DNA from 3 places in the Paenibacillus sp. OAS669 genome. Region 1 is predicted to be linked to each of the others. Evidence: riboswitches for the same ligand, from Rfam matches in the RefSeq annotation. Region 1 holds a riboswitch; each other region holds the start of a gene.
What was found. Region 1 has a riboswitch for thiamine pyrophosphate ahead of GGC63_RS07810 (acetylornithine deacetylase). Riboswitches for the same ligand answer to the same signal wherever they lie in the genome.
Positions count from the first base shown of each region.

Region 1 (3,277 bases):
GCATAATCGATCAAATAAATGTAGTCCTGAATCATATAAAACCGGAATTTTTCCAGCTCCAGCGTTCCCTTGCCCATCTCTTGAACGAACGGGTGGTCATGATTGCTGCGCCAAACCGGCTGCAGTTTTTCTAACAAATACTCGGAAAACTTCATCTCTATTCCTCCTCCAGCGGGTTCCAGCGCAACTTTATTTAGCCGTGTGTCCCCATTCGTACATGAATTTCAGCATAACCTTCGTAAATTGAATCAGCTGCTCTATGGATACTTGTTCATTGACAGCGTGAGCGTTTTTTAAATCCCCCGGGCCATAAATAGCGGCCGGTATCCCTGCATCACCAAACCAGCCCCCATCCGTTACCGTAGGAGAGACATCCACCACAGCAGGCTGGCCTAATATGGTTTCATGGGCTGAACCAAGCAGCTGGACCGCAGGATGATTCGGATCCACTTCTAAAGAAGGGAAGATTTCTCCCCGATCCTCTATCATGGAAGAGCCTCCCCATTCGTATTGCGGCGGATTCTCCCTAAGCCACGGATCCGCTTGTGCTACCCGGTTCAAATGCTCTTCAATGTCCCGGCATACACTCTCATAGGTTTCATTCGGATAAAAATGAACGGTGATCCACAGTCTGCACTCGTCGGCAATAAACGCCGCATGCCTGCCTCCTTCGATAACGGCCGGATTGATCGTATTAGTCCCTGGTGCAAACCCCGGATAGCTCTTCATGACCGCCCAATGTCTCTCCAGCTCCTGAAGTCCTTGCAGGAGCTTCATCATCTTTTCGATCGCGCTGGCCTCCAGGATTCCGCCTCCGGCATGAATCATATTTTTCCGGGTCGCATCATGAAACGTCTTCTTGCTTTTCACGGTGACCCAACCGGTAATAACTCCGCCTTGCCCTTGAATATGAAGATCGCTCGTATCGACAACAACTGCAAAATCGGCTTGATATCCGCGCTTGCAGCATTGGAGGGTACCTGCTTCTCCGACTTCTTCACCAATCACCGATTGGAACATCAAATCTCCGGGCAGCTTAATGCCCGCTTCGTCCAGCAGCTGGATGGCAAAGAGCGCCCCCGCCAGCCCGCCTTTCATGTCCGAGGCCCCACGGCCAATGAGGACGCCGTCTTTGACAATCGGCTCGAACGGAGAGGTTTCCCATGGCTCGTCCGCACTTACCTCTGCCACATCCACGTGGCCGTTAAGGATCAAGCTCTTGAATTGATCGGAGGCTTGTCCTTGTTTGATACCGACGACGTTCGGGTCTCCCGGATACACTTCCCATTGATCAACCGTAAACCCGTGAAGCTCCAGGAATTGTGCAATAAACTGCTGAGCTTCCTCTGTATTTCTGGCCGGAGGCGCCGGGGTCTTATATCGTATCAGCCGTGAGGCCAATTGCACTAGCTCCTCCTGCCTCTCCTCGACCTGCCTGATTAAAGCTTCCAATTCCTGACTCAATCCATCTCCTCCAGTTCATTCATGCGGATACCCGCATTATTCAATTGTTCAGCAGAATACGATAGCAGCAAAAAAACCACTTCGCAGGACAAAGTGGTTTACGCGCGCAGCACAGCACTGCCGTGACGTCCACTTCCCTTCGCTAGCATTACCTAGATCAGGTATAAGGGTTAAGGCTCCCGCCTTTCTCAGCTGCATCAGCACCCCTAGTGAAATTCTTATTCGTTTTCTTATTCATAGTATCATAGACTGGATAAGGTTCTCAATCCTTCGAGACGTTCAGGAATGCCAAATGCAGTCCTCCGGGTTTTTATCCGGCAAAAATTGCTTAAATATCGTTGTCCTAAGCTGATGGGTATCCGTACGTTCTAAATATTGGATGCGGCAGCAGAGTTTGGGTTGTATCCATTGGGTTTGCTTGTCATGCTCCAGATAAAGGTCCTTGGACAGCTCCATAAAACACTCTTTATCTTCATAAGTAAGTCCGAATTCCACCACTCCGACAGGCTTGTTCTTGACAGTACGGAACTGCAGCCCGATCACCAGCGCGAAGGGATTCGTCCGGAAACCAAGGATAACAGCGTCAATGGTTTTAAAATGCTTGATTTTAACCCAATCCCGGCTCAACGTGCCCGGCCTATAGATAGAATCCGTTCGTTTGGCCACGATGCCTTCCATGTCCCGTTCCCGTGTCAGCTCGAACAAAGCCTTCCCTCTCTCCATTACATACAGGGTCGGCATAATGACGGAGTTAGGAACGAGGAGCTCATGCAGTCGTCCCTTTCGTTCCATTAGCGGCTCATTGCTATGCTCGCGCTCCGTGAACAGCAAGTCAAAAGCTACAAAAGTTACCGGATGTGTCGCAACCGCTTGCGCTATCCTCATGGAGCTGCTGAGTCGTCCACGGTAGCTGAAATCATCAAACACGGGTCTCCCGTCTCGCATAACGATCCCTTCACAATCCAGAATCGCGGTATGAGTCTGAATAGCCGATACAGCCTGTTCGAGCTCGGGAAACTTCTTCGTCACCTTATTCCCATGACGTGTGTAGGCCTCAATCCGGCTTCCTTGCTTATGGATCACAATACGCCAGCCGTCCCATTTGGGCTCAAACAAGTATTGAGGATCGTCAAACGGCTCATGTTGAATACTGACGTTCATTGGCTGATACGGTGTAAAAACCTGCAACAGGAATCACCTCATATCCTCATTTTTACCAAAAAGGGACGGATTGTAACCTGTTGACTACCGTTATGTCTGTCTTTTAGGAATTCGGATTTGGCAGGACCGACTATTTCTGATTGCTGAATTCATTTTCCTCCTGCCAATCGGGGCTTTTCCGCACAAGATATTCTTGCGCCGCTGCCCCAGCTCCTTAGGCAGTAATAAAAAAAAACGCCTTATAGGGTCAACAGCCCTAATATGCGGTTTAGAACCAAATCATAGAGGAAGCATATTGCATTCACGGAATACGGTTACCGGTATCCATCATTAATACACTGTTTATGGAGGAAAGACTGATAACCCCTCCTCCAATTTACCATTTTTGTCCATGGGTGTCGAGAGCGCGTGCTCGCGGTTTTATTTACTGCCTAACGAGTTCAGGTCGATAAACGGTGTTGCGCCTCCGGTCACACTCGGAAGACGGCCATCCCATTTCTCCAGTGCTTTCTCCTGCACTTCAATCTGCTTGAGCTGAACCAAATCCGGCGTAATCTCCTGCTTCTTCAGCTTCAACGACTCCGCCTCAGCTTGGGCCTGCGTAATTTTCTGCTTGGCTTCAATCTCAATACGCTTCAAATCGTTCTCCGCT
Region 1 covers NZ_JADBDR010000002.1:567,192-570,468, reverse strand. The annotation lists gene tenA (thiaminase II) at 1-155, opposite strand, end outside; gene GGC63_RS07810 (acetylornithine deacetylase) at 190-1,464, opposite strand; TPP riboswitch at 1,582-1,682, opposite strand; gene GGC63_RS07805 (DNA ligase) at 1,744-2,652, opposite strand; gene GGC63_RS07800 (prohibitin family protein) at 3,046-3,277, opposite strand, start outside.

Region 2 (3,277 bases), on a different contig from region 1:
ACCGAATACGTCGGCAGGCGGGCCGTCCGCCAAGATATCCCCTTGGGGGGAGAACAGTACGACCCGGTCGACAAATCCGATGATTTCATCGATTTTATGCTCTACGATAACGATCGTTTTGTCCCTTCCTATAGCCTTGATGGTATCCCACACCTGCCGGGTGCCCTCCGGGTCCAGCAGCGCCGTCGGTTCGTCGAAGAACAGAACCTCCGGCTCCAGGGCAAGCACGGAGGCTATCGCCAGACGCTGCTTCATCCCCTGGGACATCGCTTGAATGGGCATGTGAAGCTCGGGAAGCTCGAGTCCTACCTGCCGCAGCCCGTCGCTGATTCTGCCGCTCATCTCCTCCCGCGGAGCCCCCAGATTCTCCAGCACGAACGCCATTTCCTCATCTACGTACGGCATGCAGAATTGGGTATCCGGGTCTTGAAATACATAGCCCCATGAGGCAGGAATGGCAATCTCGTCGAATTTGACAGGGACCTCGATCACATTGGGAACGAGCCCGGTCAATACTTGAAGCAGCGTAGATTTGCCGCATCCGCTCGGTCCGAGGAGCAGCACCTTCTGCCCTGTCTGAACCGAGAACGAAATATCGTTGAACAGAAGCGTCGGACTACCGGCGAATTTGAGACGTAGTCCATGTACTGATGCACATTCCTGCTGCATCATCCCTTACGCTCCAAGGCCTGGTAATCTGCGCTGCTCACCGGACGGACAAGCTGTGTCACCCCGGTAACCTCCAGAGCTTTCACCAGCCAGTACGCGCACATCCCCGTGAAGAAGATCGATCCGACGATGCGGAAAGCAAAATACAGCGTCAAATTCCAGGTTTGCAGATCGATCAAATAGCCTTTGAACGCGTCGAAAACAAGCGAAGCGACAGCCGAACCGATCCCTGCCAGGGAAACCGTCGTTATCGAGAAGCTGCGGTATCGGAATAAGGCGAATACCAGCTCGGCCAGCAAACCTTGAGCAATCCCGTAGGTCAAGGATTCAATCCCGTATTGCGAGCCTGTAAGAAGCTCCCCGGAAGCCGCGGCCACCTCCGCCAGCAGCGCTACGCCCGGTTTGCGGATAATCAGCGCCGCTACCGTAGCCGCCATAAACCATACCCCGTAGACAAGCTGATCCAGCTGCAAGCCCGCCAGCTTTACGACGTTGGACACATCTCCCCATAACCGATAAATGATGCCGAACACAACTGCGATGACGATGGTGACCAGGATGTCGGTTAGCTTTAACCCTTTGGACATTTCCATCCACTCCTTTTTCTAAATATGATGATGCTCGGGGCCTCAGCCCAGACCTTGTTCTGACAGGACAACGCGAAAAGGCCACCTCCATCAACAACATGGAAGTGGCCTGCATGTACGTAGATAACACGCTTCTAACGTTCTCCACTTCCCTACGCTGGTACAATCCAGATCAGGTTCAGAGGGTCTAGGATCTATCGATCCAGTCTCAGCCTTTCGGCTCCCCTAGTGACAAATATCATATTAGCACGATTGGGATAAAAGTCAACGGCTAAATGTGCGGTATCCGGTCCGCAAAAAGAGACGGCAATCCTCACTTGCCGATACCGGAGCCGGTTGGGCACCGAAACATCGCCGTTTTGCGTATGGGCAAATGTCCCTTTCCTTCCTGTAGGGCCATGCTTTTTTTCTTGCGTTGGACCCTGTTCTGTGTCAAGATATTCGGTAGACCCACACTATGAAGAAATAGGTGAATGAACAGTTATGATGAAACCTTTTTTCCGCTTGCTGACGGAGCTATCCTCCCGCAAGTCGATCTCCCGGTTAACCGGATCCTTTGCGAAATCCCGAGCAAGCCGCGGATTGATCCCGCGCTTTGCCAAAATATACGGCATTCCGGTTCAAGACGCCGAGAAGCATCTGTCGGAGTATGCTTCACTGAATGATTTTTTTACGAGACGTTTGAAATCCGGGCTGCGTCCAGTCAATACTGCCGAGCATACTCTCGTCAGTCCGGTTGATGCAGCGATTACCGGCATGGGACCGATAGAAGAAGGTTTGATCGTTAACGTCAAGGGACAAGATTACACCGTTGAGGAGCTGCTTAACTTTTCGCCTCGTACGGTGAATTATCAGAACGGATTTTATTTCGTGCTATATTTGAGCCCGACCGATTATCACCGGATTCATACCCCGATTGACGGAAGCATTATCGAGAAAGAGCACGTCCCGGGCAAAGTATATCCGGTGAACGAGTTCGGTTTGCGCCAAATGCGCAGAGTATTGAGCCGTAACGAAAGATTGATCACCTATATGCAGCATGAGGGCGGCGAAGTGGCCGTAGTAAAGGTCGGAGCGATGAACGTGAGCAGCATCCAGTACGTGAAGCCGCTGCCCAACACCTTGCAGCGCGGGGATGAGCTCGCTTACTTCGAGTTCGGCTCCACCGTCGTGCTGCTGATGGAGAGCGATACGTTCTTAAGCCGCAGCGACCTGCATGTCGGAAGCAAAGTCAAAATGGGAGAAGCGTTAGGAACCATTCAGCCATCCTGACATCATCGTACTAGCAGAGGAGAAAGCCATTATGCAAGCAGCATCATCCGGAACGGAGGCCGCCGGCGCAAGACTGCAATCGGCCCCGCAGCACAGTCTCAAGCCGACTGTCATGCGAATTTTACTTGCCATAAGCATCGTTCATTTGTTCAATGATTCCATCCAGTCGATTATTCCGGCCATCCTGCCGATTCTTAAGGATTCGATGCAACTAAGCTACATGCAAGCGGGGATTATCGTCTTTTCCCTTAACATGACCTCTGCGCTTATGCAGCCGGCCATCGGCTTATATTCTGACCGCAAGCCCTCCCCCTACATGCTCCCACTTGGAATGGGATTGACATGCCTAGGGGTGCTGGGCCTTGCCTTTTCGCCCAATTACGGCATGATTCTCGTATCCGTCATTTTTGTCGGGCTGGGCTCCGCCATCTTTCACCCGGAAGGCTCGCGCGTCGCACACATGGCTGCAGGCTCACGGCGCGGGCTGGCACAGTCCATCTTCCAGGTAGGCGGCAACGCCGGACAATCCCTGGCCTCCATCATGACGGCGCTCATCTTTGCTCCTCTTGGACAGCGAGGGGCCATTTGGTTCGTTCTTGTGGCCGGACTGGCCATAGCCGTTCAAATGTATATTGCGCGGTGGTACAGCGGTTATATGGCGGCAAACCCGAGACCGGTCAAAAAATCCGCCGCACATGCCAACCGACCGGCCCGTAAGAAGCAGATCGCCTTTGCGTTTACGATGCTGA
Region 2 covers NZ_JADBDR010000010.1:174,404-177,680, reverse strand. The annotation lists gene GGC63_RS21890 (ABC transporter ATP-binding protein) at 1-672, opposite strand, end outside; gene GGC63_RS21885 (ECF transporter S component) at 669-1,256, opposite strand; TPP riboswitch at 1,389-1,493, opposite strand; gene asd (archaetidylserine decarboxylase) at 1,740-2,528, shown strand; gene GGC63_RS21875 (MFS transporter) at 2,560-3,277, shown strand, end outside.
Region 2: it holds a riboswitch for thiamine pyrophosphate, as region 1 does, so the genes downstream of both, GGC63_RS21885 (ECF transporter S component) here and GGC63_RS07810 (acetylornithine deacetylase) in region 1, are expected to answer to the same signal.

Region 3 (3,277 bases), on a different contig from region 1:
TCGGATGTGTTTGCCGTTTTTTAGCGGCGAGAGTTAATGTATCATAGGCTTATATATAAAGTCAAGCGTTATTTTAAAAAAATATTCAGCGAATCATCTTTCAAGGCAGATGCTCTTTTTTCGATGGCTTACAGAATAAAAGAAGCACGCCTGTCTAAACCAGACGTACTCCCTTCAGGTTTCGAATCAAGCTCAAGCTATTCGATCATTCCTTCGACCGGGCTGCTTGCAGAGGCATATCTCTTTTTAGGAATGCGCCCCGCCATAAATCCTTTACGTCCCGCAATGACAGCCAGCTTGAATGCTTCCGCCATGAGAACCGGATCCTGAGCGCCGGCGACAGCCGTGTTCAGAAGTACGCCATCGGCACCCAGCTCCATTGCCAATGCAGCATCTGCCGGACCGCCTATACCCGCGTCAACGATTACAGGAACTTTCGCTTCTTCGATAATAAAGCGAAGCTGATTCGGATTGGCAATGCCCTGTCCCGAACCGATAGGAGAAGCTCCAGGCATAACTGCAGCGGCTCCCGCTTCCTGCAGCTTGCGCGCCAGAATCGGATCGTCCGAGGTATACGGCAGCACGATGAAGCCAAGGTCCACCAGTATTTTCGTAGCTTCTAGCGTTCCGATAGGGTCCGGCAGCAGAGTCTTCGGATCACCGATGACTTCCACCTTAATCATGTCGCACATGCCCGATGCCTTGGCCAGCTTTGCAATACGAACAGCTTCTTCTACAGTATAAGCGCCCGCCGTGTTAGGGAGAAGCGTAAACTTTTTTAAATCCAGCGTCTCCAGGAAATTAGGAGCTTCCGGGTTATCGATAGGCAGACGGCGAATAGCGAAGGTAAGAACGTCCGCTTCGGAAGCCTGAACGGCTTGGTTTTGAATATCCAGCGAATTGAATTTGCCTGTCCCTAGCAGCAATCTGGATTTGAATTCATAGGGGCCGATTTTTAACACGTCATTCATTTGTACAAACCTCCATTAATATGTATGTGCAAGCAAGTATAACGGGCAAATCAATCCTTAACCCCCGCCTACAAAGTGAACAATTTCAAGAGAGTCGCCTTCCTTGAGAGCTGTATTGGCATACTCGCTGCGCTCGATAATGTCCCGATTCAGCTCGATGACCAGTATTTTTTGCTCAAGTTTGAAAACAGTAAGCAGCTCGGCAACATTCGTTACCTGATCTACTTCTCTCGCTTCCCCGTTAATGATCAGTCTCACACCACCACACCACGCTTTCCAGGTAAAATTGACAACAAAAAAAGCCAACCGCGCACAAGAGGTTGACTTGGTGTAAATATGCCGAAAACAGCATCTTACGTTCGTCCACTTCCCTACGCTGGTATCATCCAGAAGCATGCCGCACAAGACATGCCATAATCAGGTTCCAAGGGTCAAGAAAAAGCTTTCTTATCTCAGCCTCGCGATAAAAGGCTCCCCTAGTGGTTATTCAATTGAGTATAAGTATAGCAGAAACTGCTGTTTTTGTCGCTTGGATTCCTTATTTCGTTGTGTACCGTAATTCCAGCTGGGATACTTCTTCGTCCAATGTATAGATAATTTCCTTGGCCAGTGATTTCTTCACCAGCTTATTCAGGATAAGCGGAAGCTCGAACCGAATGTCGGACAGCTTCTCACACTGCTGAAGCTCGCCTAGGCTCCAGGCTTCTTCACGGCTGGACAATAGGGAGAGCAAGAGGCCGCAGCATCTCTCCATCTTGGACATGACGGAAAATTCGCAAGCAAGAAGCACTAGCTGGACGCGCTGCTTGAGCGTTTCATTGCTTAGCGTGAGCTCCTCATACAGCTTGTATACTCCGGGATTAATCGTTTTTACCTGACGCCAGACGGTAATTTCGGGATGGCTTCCCGCTTCGATGATAACAATCCTCGCCCAATGATGGAGCGCTTCGAGAATGTTATTGTACGCATCCAGCAGATGGTCCTCCAAAATATATTCTTTACTCTCCATATATTTGCGCAAAAATCTGGAGAATTCTATTAACAGCTTGTGCTCTCTCATTTCCGACGGAAATTCCAGCATCCGATGCCGCAAACCTTCTAAATACGTATTCCGATCCAGAAGAATCTCTCCCTTTAAGATCCAGTAAATGAGGTTGCGGTGCTCTCCGTGCAGCATAAGCTGATGAATTGCAGACGAAGTAAACCATCTTTCTTGTATACGGCAGTCGTCTTTTATATAATGATACTGTTGATCAGTTTGCAGGCCCTCTTTTACAATGACTAGCAACAGGAGATCGAATCCGTCCGTGATTGCAGAAAACATTGACGGATTATCGACCGCCAATATACTCATGACTGCATCATCTTCCCGGAGCCTGGCAATCCTTTGTTCCTTTAGGGCGTTCATCGCCGCAGCCTCCTACATAACATTCCATGATACTTCTTATTTCTACATTAGTAGGCGGTTTCCTGCATCATTTCAGTGACAAATTTCACATTTTATCTAAAGAAAGAAGTGACACCCGTGATATTAAAATCCAGTAAAGTTAATGAATTCCGGTTATGGGGACTGCTGCTGACCATGGGAGGCATGCTGCTGATGATCGTGGGGTTAGCAGGCATTGTTTTTAACTGGGGCGTAGCAGGCAAGATTATCGCCGGTATATGTATGGTCATCGGAGCTATCTCTATGCTGGCCAGCATGGGAGTGTATTTCTGGGCCGGTATGATGTCTACCAGCACCACCGTTGTCGAATGCCCCGAATGCGGCAAGGCTACCAAAATTCTCGGTAAAACGGACCGCTGCATGTTCTGCAAAACGATCCTGTCTCTGGATCCCCAGCACGACCCGAATGCCAAAGCCAATCTTTAACGGCCGAAGCAAAGAAAACTGGCTCCTTTCCCTACCTGCATGAGGTGAGAGAGGAAGCCAGTTTTTTTGTCCGGTTAAGGCTTTTTGTTAAGCTCTGTCTTTATAAGCTCCCATATAGCCGGGTTCTCGTAGCCTCTTCGCCACGTAGCCACTCCGGCAAGCTGGTATTTATTAACGATATCCATCCGCGCTTTCATGGATACCTCATCCTCCAGCCATATACGGTTCAGCTTGTCGCCTTCCTTGTACTCGACATAGTTTTGACCGACCTCCGGCAGGAACACAGGAGTCAGATTTTTCTCTTTGATCGTTCTTTGCGGATTGTCCATATAGACCGATCTCGAGCTTACCTTCTTCTTGCCGTCAACGACCTCCTCCGTCCAGATCCGGGTATAGAAAGGAACGCCCAGCACTAGCTTCGAGGCCGGAATCT
Region 3 covers NZ_JADBDR010000032.1:297-3,573, forward strand. The annotation lists gene GGC63_RS33990 (thiazole synthase) at 198-971, opposite strand; gene thiS (sulfur carrier protein ThiS) at 1,029-1,229, opposite strand; TPP riboswitch at 1,323-1,459, opposite strand; gene GGC63_RS34000 (nucleotidyltransferase-like protein) at 1,510-2,379, opposite strand; gene GGC63_RS34005 (DUF2614 family zinc ribbon-containing protein) at 2,497-2,844, shown strand; gene GGC63_RS34010 (glycosyl hydrolase family 18 protein) at 2,919-3,277, opposite strand, start outside.
Region 3: it holds a riboswitch for thiamine pyrophosphate, as region 1 does, so the genes downstream of both, thiS (sulfur carrier protein ThiS) here and GGC63_RS07810 (acetylornithine deacetylase) in region 1, are expected to answer to the same signal.